2 regions of the Pseudarthrobacter sp. P1 genome follow, and region 1 is predicted to be linked to the other one. Evidence: riboswitches for the same ligand, from Rfam matches in the RefSeq annotation. Region 1 holds a riboswitch; the other holds the start of a gene.
What was found. Region 1 has a riboswitch for S-adenosylmethionine ahead of ACQCSX_RS17860 (hypothetical protein). Riboswitches for the same ligand answer to the same signal wherever they lie in the genome.
Positions count from the first base shown of each region.

Region 2: it holds a riboswitch for S-adenosylmethionine, as region 1 does, so the genes downstream of both, ACQCSX_RS19660 (bifunctional o-acetylhomoserine/o-acetylserine sulfhydrylase) here and ACQCSX_RS17860 (hypothetical protein) in region 1, are expected to answer to the same signal.

Region 1 covers NZ_CP189584.1:3,792,638-3,798,281, reverse strand. Annotated here, with positions in the region: gene ACQCSX_RS17865 (sodium:solute symporter) at 1-1,158, shown strand, start outside; SAM riboswitch class IV at 1,265-1,386, shown strand; gene ACQCSX_RS17860 (hypothetical protein) at 1,403-1,699, shown strand; gene ACQCSX_RS17855 (SRPBCC family protein) at 1,757-2,248, opposite strand; gene ACQCSX_RS17850 (ArsR/SmtB family transcription factor) at 2,245-2,580, opposite strand; gene ACQCSX_RS17845 (VIT1/CCC1 transporter family protein) at 2,774-3,889, shown strand; gene ACQCSX_RS17840 (universal stress protein) at 4,040-4,441, opposite strand; gene ACQCSX_RS17835 (polysaccharide deacetylase family protein) at 4,459-5,424, opposite strand; gene ACQCSX_RS17830 (purine-cytosine permease family protein) at 5,459-5,644, opposite strand, start outside.
Region 2 covers NZ_CP189584.1:4,216,273-4,221,916, forward strand. Annotated here, with positions in the region: gene ACQCSX_RS19645 (CPBP family intramembrane glutamic endopeptidase) at 1-276, shown strand, start outside; gene ACQCSX_RS19650 (VOC family protein) at 369-1,007, opposite strand; gene ACQCSX_RS19655 (Tex family protein) at 1,239-3,524, shown strand; SAM riboswitch class IV at 3,587-3,700, shown strand; gene ACQCSX_RS19660 (bifunctional o-acetylhomoserine/o-acetylserine sulfhydrylase) at 3,790-5,106, shown strand; gene metX (homoserine O-acetyltransferase MetX) at 5,178-5,644, shown strand, end outside.

The DNA.
Region 1 (5,644 bases):
ATGCTGGCCTACACGCTGATGCTGTGCGCCACCTCCACCGGCGCCTACGCCACCATCTTCGTCGTGCTGTTCGGCTGGGAGCGCTGGCTGGCCATCGCCGTCGGCGGCGCCATCGTGCTGGTCTACTCCACCATCGGCGGCATGTGGTCCATCACCCTGGCCGACCAGGTCCAGTTCGTCATCAAGACCGTCGGCGTCTTCTTCCTGATGCTGCCGTTCGCCCTCAATGCGGCCGGCGGCCTGGACGGCATCCGCGCCCGCGTCGACGCCTCGTTCTTCCAGCTCGACGGCATCGGCATCCAGACCATCATCACGTATTTCGTGGTCTACACCCTGGGCCTGCTGATCGGCCAGGACATCTGGCAGCGCGTCTTCACCGCCAAGAACCCCACGGTGGCCCGCTGGGGCGGCTCCACCGCCGGCATCTACTGCATCCTCTACGGTGTGGCCGGCGCGCTGATTGGCCTGGCCGCCCGCGTGGCCCTGCCCGACATTGACGTGGCCACCCTGGGCAAGGACGTTGTCTATGCCGAGGTTGCCACGCACATCCTGCCGATCGGCATCGGCGGCATCGTCATGGCCGCTGCCGTGGCTGCGATGATGTCCACTGCTTCCGGCGCCCTGATCGCCGCCGCCACCGTGGCCCGCGCCGACGTCGTCCCGTTTGTGGCCAGCTGGTTCGGCAAGACCATCGACACCTCCGACACCGACAACCCCGAGCACGACGTCAAGGCCAACCGCTACTGGGTGCTGGGCCTGGGCGTGGTCGCGGTGCTGATCGCCATGATCACCCAGGACGTCGTCGTCGCCTTGACCATTGCCTACGACATCCTGGTGGGCGGTCTGCTGGTCGCCATCCTCGGTGGCTTGGTCTGGAAGCGCGGCACCGGCATCGGCGCGGCCTGGTCCATGGCTGTCGGCTGTGTTCTGACCCTGACCCTGCTGATCCTCTACTCCACGGGGGCCATCCCGAGCGCCGACGGCGTCTACGCCAACGAGCCCATCTACTACGGTCTGGCCGCCTCCCTGGTGGTCTACATCGTGGTCTCGCTGTCCACCAAGCCCACCCCCGCAGCCATCCGCACGGCCTGGGATGCCCGCGTGGCCGGCGCCAAGCTGGACGAGGTGCCCGAGGGCGCCGCATCGTCAGCCAACTAGGCTCCACCGCACTACACCTGCACTACATCGCCGACGGCGGTCGGGTTGCGTCATATGGCGCAGCCCGGCCGCCGTTGTAGTTGGCTTGGGTTTAGGCTGGTTCCAGCTTCAAGAGATGCGGTGCCAAGCTCCGACTGGCCGCACACCAACCCCATGTTCGCGGGTGGTTCGGATGAGGAAGCGGTCCGCGCCCGGCCCAAGACACACCGGCGCGGTCAAGAGCACCGACCGAAGGCTGTCCGCCATGGCCCGCACCATCCCCTCCCTTGCCGCCCCGTCCGCCGCCTCCGCGCCCGCGGGCGTCCGGACCCTGCCCGCGGTCGACGCCTTGTTGGGCACCGTCGAATTCCGGCTGGGCCGCTCCTGGTGCCGCTGGTGGTGCACCGACCCCGCCGCCCTGGGCGCCGCCCTGGACCGCGCCGTCGCCCCGCCCCGCTGGCACGCTGCGTCCGCAACCCTCGCCGTCGCCGTCGCCGCCACGGGCCGGCGCTCCGGCGTCGAGCTGCATTTCCGCCTCCACCCCGCCCGTACGCCCAACTAGGGCGCACTTATCGTCGAAAAACGCGCTGTTTTCGACGATAAATGCGCCCTAGTTGGGCTATGAAGCCAGGCGGCGCAGCTTCTCCAAGGACGTGCCCCAGCCCTTGACCGAATCGTCGAAGTCGAAGGACTCCGTCGCGAAGTGCTGCACGATGGTCATCCGGGTCCGGCCGTCCACGTCCTCGAAGGTGATCTTCATGGTGATCTCGAACGGGAACATTTCCGAGGCCGGCTCATGCAGTTCCAGGCGCGACGGCGGCTCCACCGCGGTGAAGCGGGCCACCGCCGGGAACTCGCCGCTGCCGTCGTCCATCACCATGCTGGCCTTCCAGAAGCCGCCGACGACGGCCTCGATCGCCACGCTGTCGCGCGGGGTGTGCAGATGCTCCGGGCCCCACCACTGCGCCAGCTGGTCCGGATCCGTCCAGGCCTCGAACAACACCTCGCGCGGTGCGTCAAAGAACCGCACGATGGTCAGCGTGGTGCCGTCCACCACCATGGATTCGCCCTCGCGGGCCAGTGTGTCAACGGTGTTTTCTGCGGTGCTCATTTCAATCGCTCCCTTTGGATTCGCTTGACGTGTTCATCCAGCCGGTCCAGGCTGCTGTCCCAGAACCGACGGTATTTCTCCATATAGGCGGCCACTTCCCGCAGCGGCTCGGCCGAGAGCCTGCTGGTGCGCCACTGGGCGCTTTTGCTTCGGGTGATCAGTCCGGCCCCCTCGAGCACCTTCAGGTGCCGGGAGATGGCGGGCAGTGAAATCTCGAATGGTTCGGCCAGCTCACCGACCGTGGCCTCCCCCTCGCTCAGCCGGGCCAGGATGGCCCGCCGGGTGGGGTCCGCCAGTGCGGCGAAGATCAGGCTGAGCTGGTCGGTGGCCATGTACGTATTTCACCAATCTGTTAATTAACCGCTGTGTTAAATATGATCCTCCGTGCGGGCGCTGTCAAGACCCCGGTTTCGGCAGGCCCAACCACCGGGGACAAGCCCAACCAACGGAGCGGGAATTTCGCCGGGCCGAAATCCAGCGGACAGGTTTACCGTCCAGTATTCAACCCGCCAACGGGCTACAGTGATGGCTGACCAGAGGAGATCCACCGTGCTGGAACGCACCCCTACGCCCGCCGACATCAAGCGTTGGCGCCAATATCTGGCGGACGAGCGGGCCGAGGCCGCCGTCTACCGCGACCTCGCCAAGCGGCGAGACGGCGAGGAGCAGCAGATCCTGCTGGCCCTGGCCGAGGCCGAGGGCCGCCATGAACAGCATTGGCTGAACCTGCTGGGCGAGCATGCCGACACTGCTGCGCACCCCTCGTTCCGCAACCGCCTGGTGGGCCTGCTGGCGCGCCGCTTTGGCTCGGTCTTTGTGCTGGCCCTGGCCCAGCGCGCCGAGTCCCGCTCCCCCTACGCCACCGACGCCGACGCCACCGATGCCATGGCCGCCGACGAGGCGATCCATGAGGAGGTGGTCCGCGGCCTGGCCACTCGGGGCCGCAACAGACTCTCGGGCAGCTTCCGCGCCGCCGTCTTTGGCGCCAATGACGGACTGGTCTCCAACCTGTCCCTGGTCATGGGCATGGCGGCCACCGGCGTCGATTCCAAGGTGGTGCTCTTCAGCGGCGTCGCGGGCCTGCTGGCCGGCGCCCTCTCCATGGGGGCAGGGGAGTTTGTTTCGGTCCGCTCGCAGCGCGAACTTCTGGACGCCTCCATGCCGACCCAGGTCACGCTGACCGCAGCTCCCCGGCTGGACCTCGAACACAACGAGCTCATCCTGGTCTATCTGGCCCGCGGCATGTCCCGGGAGGCGGCCGAGCACCGCGCCGCCGAGCGGATGGGCCAGTTCACCTGCGATTGCGACCCCAGCCTGTCGCTGCAGCCGGAGGAGTTCCAGGAGGCCAACGGGCACGAGACCCTGGGCACCGCGTGGGGTGCGGCCGCCGCCAGCTTCTGCTTCTTTGCCTCCGGCGCCATCATCCCCATCATTCCGTTCATCTTCGGCATGACGGGCCTCGGCGCCCTGGTGCTGGCCGCCGCGCTGGTGGGCCTGGCCCTGCTGGGCACCGGCGCCGTCGTCGGGCTCCTCTCCGGTGCCTCGCCGCTGTGGCGCGGCCTGCGCCAGCTGGCCATCGGCTTCGGCGCCGCCACCGCCACCTACGTGCTGGGCCTGGCCTTCGGCTCAGTGGTGGGCTAGCGGGCATCCGGGACGTCCGTTCCCGCCTGCGACGGCGCCGGTTGCCCATCCTGGACGGGGACGGGCGTCGCCGGTGCAATAGAGGAACCGACGATGGCGGCTGCCGGACCCACAGGTCCGGCAGCCGCCGCCGGTTCCCACGATGCCCGGTCAGCGCCGGGCGGGCTTCACCGCCACCACCGGGCCGTCCGCCTCCAGCAGGACCTCCTGGGCCGTGCTGCCCCAGAGGATCTTCCCCACCGGGGAGCGCCGGCGCAGGCCGATCACGATCATCGAGGCTTCGTCCTCCTCGGCGGTGCGCACCAGCTCCTCGGCCGGTGAACGGCCCCGCTGCGGCTGGCGGATCTCGTGCTCGACGCCGGAATCCGCCAGCAGCCGCGCCGCCCCCGCCAGGGCCGCCCCGGCGGCGATCGAGGCGTCGCCGGCCAGGGCGTCCCCGCGCGAGGCGTTGACCACTATCAGCCGTTCGCCGCGCAGGCTCGCCTCGTGGATGCCGCGCTCCAGGGCGGCGGCACCCTCCGGGGTGGGCAGATATCCGACGATGACGGGCATGGCCGTGTCCCCGCAGCTCAGCGCCGGCTGGCGGCGAACGTGGCGGCGGCGCTGTGCACCCGGGCCGGGCGCATGCTCACGCCGGCGTCCGGGAAGCCGGCAATCTCCACCCGGCCCATCTGGTGCACCTCGGCGACAGTCTCCGCCGTGTGCCGGGCAATCTCGGCCAGCGTGGCGACCCACATGCCCTCCATGCCGCGGACCCGCTCGATCAGCCGCTCCAGGGCCACGGCCTTGGACGGCCGGCCGGAGATGAAGGGATGATTGGTCAGCACAAAACAGCTGCCCTGGGCGTGGTGGGCCTCGGCCTCCAGCGTCCACATCTCCTGCACCTTGGCGGGACTCTCAATCACGCCGCTGCCCGTCACGCCGGGGTAGAACGCATACTGCTCCCAATCGTCCAACGTCCAGTCGACGGGGATCTCCACGATGTCCCGGGCATCCCCCTCGGCGACGGAGAGCCGGTAGGGCGCATCGCCGTCGAGCAGGGAGGAATCGTAGAGGAAGCCCCGGTCCGCCAGCAGCTTGGGCGTGTGCCAGTTCAACTCCCACCAGGGGGCGCGGAAGCCCACCGGCCGGATGCCCGCCACCCGCTCCAAGGCGTCCAGGCCGCGGTCCAGGTAGCGTGCCTCGGTGGCCGCATCGATGCCCTGCATCTGCTCGTGCAGGTAGCCGTGGTGCGCCACCTCGTGCCCGCCGTCGACAATCCGGCGCACCGTGTCCGGGTAGGATTCGGCCGTGAAGCCGGGGATGAAGAACGTGCCCTTGATGCCCTGCCGGTCCAGGATCTGCAGCAGCCGCGGGATGGCGACGCGCGGGCCGTAGGACTGGTGGCTCATCAGCGACATCCGCTTGGTAGATGAGGGGTCGTGGGCCAGGATGCAGGACTCGGCATCGACATCAAAGGTGAACGAGGCTGCGGCCCGATGGCCCTCCGGCCAGGTGATGGGGTGGACTGCGTCGGGGAATGCGTTAGGCGTCATGGCTCTCCAGTAAAGGATCGGTGGTGGTGGCGGGCTAGTCGTTGACCAGGCTGCGCTGCGCGGGTGCCGGTGTGGGGTCCGACGGCGCTGCGGGTGCCGCAGGTGCCTGCGGTTCAACCGCCGGCACACCCTGCACGGCCTCCGTGGCGTACCGGGCATGGACCCGCGGACCCAGAACGGCGTAAACGGCGGCGGCCACCAGCCCACCGGCCAGCCAGGA
Region 2 (5,644 bases), 420 kb from region 1:
CACGCGCTGGTGGAGGAGGTCATCGTCGTCGGCTATCTGCTGAACCGGCTGGAGCGCTTCGGCTGGGGGCCCTGGGCGGCGGTGCTGGCCAGTTCGCTGCTGCGCGGCAGCTACCACCTGTACCAGGGGTTTGGCCCGTTCCTGGGCAACTTTGCCATGGGCCTGGTGTTCTGCTGGGTCTACAAGCGCTTCGGCCGGCTGGCCCCGCTGGTGGTGGCGCACGCCCTGCTGGACATCGCCGCCTTCACCGCCGGCCCGCTGCTGGGCTTCGGCTAAACGAGGGTTAAACGAAAACTGGGTGGCAGTTGTTGCAGCTCTCGACGCTGAGAACTGCAACAACTGCCACCCAGTTGCATTGGGGCCGGAGGTCAGATGGTGACCGGGCCGTTGGGGGTGTCAAAGGTGACGCTCATGATGCCGGGGGTGCCGCGCGGGGCGACCCACTCCACCGTGACATCCTCCAGCGGCTGCTCCACGGGCTCGCCCAGCCATTCGGTGACGCGCTCGGCGCTGCCGGCGATGGTCAGCGAGGCCAGCCGGACATTGGTCTTCCGGGCCAGCGAGGGATGCAGGGCAGGGTTGCCCTCCCACTTGAGCATGTAGGGCACCTGCGGGTCCGCAATGAGGCCCTTGATGCCGATCTGCTGCCAGATCAACTCCTGGCCGTCGGGGAACTTGCGGTTGCCGGGGACGGCACTGCGGCCCAGGCGCTCCTCGAAGGGTGCCAGATCGTCCACCGCCACGCACCAGCCCATCCAGCCGCCACCGGCAGCCGAGCGGGCCCGCACGGCCTGGCCGAAGGGCGCCTTGTCCGACGCCGGGTGGTCCAGGCACTCCACGACCTCCACATAGTGGTGGTCCGTGAGGGGGATGATCATATTGCGGGTGCCGAAGCGCGGGTGCACCCCACCACGCACCGCTTCGACCCCGAGGGCTTCGGCAATCCGGCCAGCCGTGGCTGCCAGTCCATCTGATTCACAGGCGTAAGAAACATGATCCATGCGCATGGCATCATCTTGGCACTTTGTGAGGTGCGTCTCGACTTAGGGCCGCCTTATCGTCATGGGACGTCAGATCAATGGCAGTATTCGCCCTGCCATGGTAGACGACGGCGGTGCCGGACGGCCCGGCCGTGCCGCCGGTGGTGAAGCCGTGGTGCCGCCGGGGCGCGGGCCCCGCCGGTGCGGCAGAATGGCACTGTGACTTCCCTCCCCGCAGCCCCGGCCCCGTCCCCCTTAGTGCCCGCCAAGGGTGCCCCCGGCCCCAAGCCGGCCACTGCGGGAGCCCCCGCGGGAACCGGCACCGAGGCCCGGATCGAGGCAGCGCTCGCCGCGGAACTCGGCGTCACGGCCAGCCAGGTGCGCGCCGCCGTCGGCCTGCTCGACGGCGGCGCCACGGTGCCGTTCATCGCCCGGTACCGCAAGGAGGCCACGGGCACGCTGGACGATGCCCAGCTGCGCACGCTGGCGGAGCGGCTGCGCTACCTGCGCGAACTCGAGGAACGGCGCCGCACCGTGCTGGAGGGCATCGAGACGGCCGGCAAGCTGGTCCCGGCGCTGCGCGCGGCGGTGCTGGCCGCGGCCACCAAGACCGAGCTTGAGGAGCTCTACTTCCCCTTCAAATCCACCCGGCGGACCAAGGCCGCGATCGCCCGCGAGGCCGGGCTGGAGCCGCTGGCCGACGCCCTGCTGGCCGATCCCCGCCGCGACCCCGAGGCCACGGCGGCCGGGTACCGCAACGCCGGTCATGGCGTTGCCGACGCCGCCGCTGCCCTTGCCGGGGCCCGCGCCATTCTGGTGGAGCGCGCCGGGCAGGACACCGAGCTGGCCGCCGCCCTGCGCGAGCGGCTCTGGAACGGCGGCCGGCTGCGCTCCAAGGCCAAGACCGGCAAGGCCGCCGGCGCCCCCGGTCCGGACGCCGGCAAGGACGCCGCCATGTTCAAGGACTACGCCGATTTCGTCCAACCCCTGCACCGGCTGCCCGGCCACCGGGTGCTGGCACTGCTGCGCGGCGAGGCCGACGGCGCCCTGGCGCTGGAGATTGCCGAGGCCGATCCCCGCGACGCCGAGGCCCTGGAGCAGGCGCGCGGCTGGTACGAACGCGCCGTTGCCCGGTCCCTGGGCATTGCCCACCGCGGCCGGGCCGCCGACGGCTGGCTGCAGGGCACGGTGGAGGCCGCCTGGCGGACCCGGCTGCTGGCCCGGCTGGCCACCGAAGCCCGTGGCAAGCTCTTTGCCGCCGCCGAGGAGGAGGCGGTTCAGGTCTTCGCCGCGAACCTGCGAGATGTGCTGCTGGCAGCGCCGGCCGGCAACCGGGCCACCCTCGGCCTGGACCCGGGCCTGCGCACGGGAGTGAAGGTGGCGGTGGTGGACGGCACCGGCCAGGTGGTGGCCACCGACACCATCTACCCGCACGTCCCGGCCAAGCGTTGGGACGAGTCCCTGGCGACGCTGGTGGCGCTGTCTCACAAGCACCAGGTGGAGCTGGTGGCGATCGGCAACGGCACCGCCTCCCGGGAGACGGACAAGCTGGCCGCCCAGTTGCTGGCCGAGCTGAAGAAGCGCGACGGCGCAGCGCCGGCCAAGGTGGTGGTCTCGGAGGCCGGGGCCAGCGTCTACTCCGCCTCGGCGCTGGCCTCCGCGGAGCTGCCCGGCATGGACGTCTCGCTGCGCGGCGCCGTCTCGATCGCCCGCCGGCTGCAGGACCCGCTGGCCGAGCTGGTGAAGATTGAGCCCAAATCCATCGGCGTGGGGCAGTACCAGCACGACCTCACCCCGGCCCGGCTGGACCGCGCCCTGGACGCCGTCGTCGAGGACTGCGTGAACGCCGTCGGTGTGGACGTGAACACGGCCTCCCCGGCGCTGCTGGCCCGGGTGGCGGGCGTGGGCCCGCTGCTGAGCGAGAACATTGTGGCCTACCGCAACGAGCACGGGCCGTTCGCCAGCCGCGCGGCGTTGAAGAAGGTGCCGCGGCTGGGCGCGAAGGCGTTTGAACAGTGCGCCGGCTTCCTGCGCATCACCGGCGGAGCGGAGCCGCTGGATGCCACCAGCATCCACCCCGAGGCCTACCCCGTGGCCAGGAAGGTGCTTGCCGCGGCCGGAGCCAAGGCACCGGGTGCCGGTGCGGCCGCCGTCGCCGCCCTGGACCCGGCCCGCTTTGTGGACGGCAGCTTCGGCCTGCCCACGGTGGCGGATATCCTGGCGGAGCTGCCCAAGCCGGGCCGGGACCCGCGCCCGCGCTTCGCCACCGCCACCTTTGCCGAGGGGGTGGAGAAGATCACCGATCTGCGCGCCGGCATGGTGCTGGAGGGGACGGTGTCCAACGTGGCAGCGTTCGGGGCGTTCGTGGACATCGGCGTGCACCAGGACGGCCTGGTCCACATCTCCGCCATGAGCACCCGGCGGATCGCCGACCCGCGCGAGGTGGTGAAGTCCGGCGACGTCGTCAAGGTCAAGGTGCTCGATGTGGATCCGGCGCGCAAGCGGATCTCCCTGTCGCTCCGGCTGGATGACGCCACCACATAGGCACTGTCATATAAACGTCACATTCTTGCGTCCCGCCGCGGGCCTCTCCCACACTGAACGTAGGTCATGAGTGTCAGCGACAAGCCCCGGCTCGCTGGCCGGCAACCCTCCTCCGCGGTGGGGTGCCCCGGGTGAAGACCTGGCCTTGGCCAATCGGTCCAGGGCAAGCGCGGGCTACAGGTGCATCCTGGCCCACCGGCCGGGGCCTCCCGTGGCGGTGGGCCACCGGTGCACCCTGAAGGCCCCAGAGCATGAGGAGCCCCTTGTGAGCACCGGTTGGTCATTTGAAACCCGTCAGATCCACGTAGGCCAGCAGCCCGACGCCACCACCGGCGCCCGTGCCCTGCCCATCTACCAGACGACGTCGTTCGTCTTCCCCAGTGCAGAGAGTGCGGCCAACCGCTTCGCGCTCGCCGAACTGGAACCCATCTACACACGCATCGGCAACCCCACCCAGGACGCGGTGGAGCAGCGGATCGCCAGCCTTGAGGGCGGCCTTGCGGCTCTGCTGCTCTCCTCCGGCCAAGCTGCGACGACCTTTGCGGTGCTCAACATTGCCGAGGCCGGGGACCACATCGTCTCCAGCCCCAGCATCTATGGCGGAACCTACAACCTGTTCGCCCAGACGCTGAAGAAGTTCGGCGTCGAGGTCACCTTCGTGGCCGACCCGGACAACCTGGATGACTGGCGCAACGCCGTCCGCCCCAACACCAAGCTGTTCTTTGGCGAGGTCGTCTCCAACCCGCGCCAGGACGTGCTGGACATCGAGGGCATCAGCGCCGTGGCCCACGAGGCCGGCGTACCGCTGCTGGTGGACAACACCCTGGCCACGCCGTACCTGATCCGCCCGCTCGAGTGGGGCGCCGACGTCGTGATCCACTCCGCCACGAAGTACCTGGGCGGCCACGGCAGCGCCATTGCCGGCGTGATTGTCGACGGCGGCACGTTCGACTACACGAAGGACCCGGAGAAGTTCCCCGGCTTCAACACCCCCGACGAGAGCTACAACGGCCTGGTCTACGGCCGCGACCTGGGTGCCGACGGTGCACTCGGTGCCAATCTCTCCTACATCCTCAAGGCGCGCGTCCAGCTGCTGCGCGACCTCGGCTCCGCCGTCGCCCCCTTCAACGCCTTCCTCATCGCGCAGGGTCTGGAGACCTTGAGCCTGCGCGTGGAGCGGCACGTGGAGAACGCCCGCGCCGTCGCCGACTGGCTGGAAAAGAATGCCGATGTGGAGGCCGTGGCCTACGCCGGCCTGCCGTCCAGCCCCTGGTACGAGCGCGGCCGCAAGTATGGCCCCAAGGGCACTGGCGCCGTTATCGCCTTCGACATCAAGGGCGGCGAAGAGGCGGGCAAGCGCTTTGTCGACGGGCTGGAACTGCACTCGCATGTTGCCAACATCGGCGACGTCCGCTCGCTTGTCATCCACCCGGCCTCCACCACGCACGCCCAGCTCAGCCCCGAGCAGCAGCTGGCCGCCGGCGTCCGCCCCGGACTGGTGCGCCTCTCCGTCGGCATCGAAAACGTCGCGGACATCATCGCGGACCTCGAAGCCGGCTTCCGGGCCGCCAAGAGCGCGTGAGCGTTTCCGCCGAAACCCTGGGAATCTTTCGCGTGTATTCTTCCGAGCCGGAGCTCCTCGGCGACGACGGCCTGAGCGGGGCCTCGCTGGCCCATGCCGGGCCGTCGTCCGACGGCGAGCTCCGCTATGCCCCCGTGGGTGCGCTGGAGCTCGAAGCCGGCGGCACCCTGGAGGATGTCACGCTCGCGTTCGAAACCTGGGGAACGCTCAACGCGGATGCCTCCAACGCCGTCCTCATCCAGCACGCGCTGACCGGCAGCACGCACGTCAGCCGCGGCGCCACGGAGGAGGACGGCTGGTGGGAGGGGCTGGTTGGTCCGGGCCGGGTGATCGACACGGAGCGGTACTTTGTGGTCTCGGCCAACATCCTCGGCGGCTGCTACGGCACCACCGGACCGTCCTCGATTGCCGCGGACGGCACCCCCTACGGCTCCCGCTTCCCGTTCACCACGCTGCGCGATTCCGTTGCGGCGGAGGCACGGCTGGCGGACCTGCTCGGCATTGCGTCCTGGTACGCGGTGGTGGGCGGATCCATGGG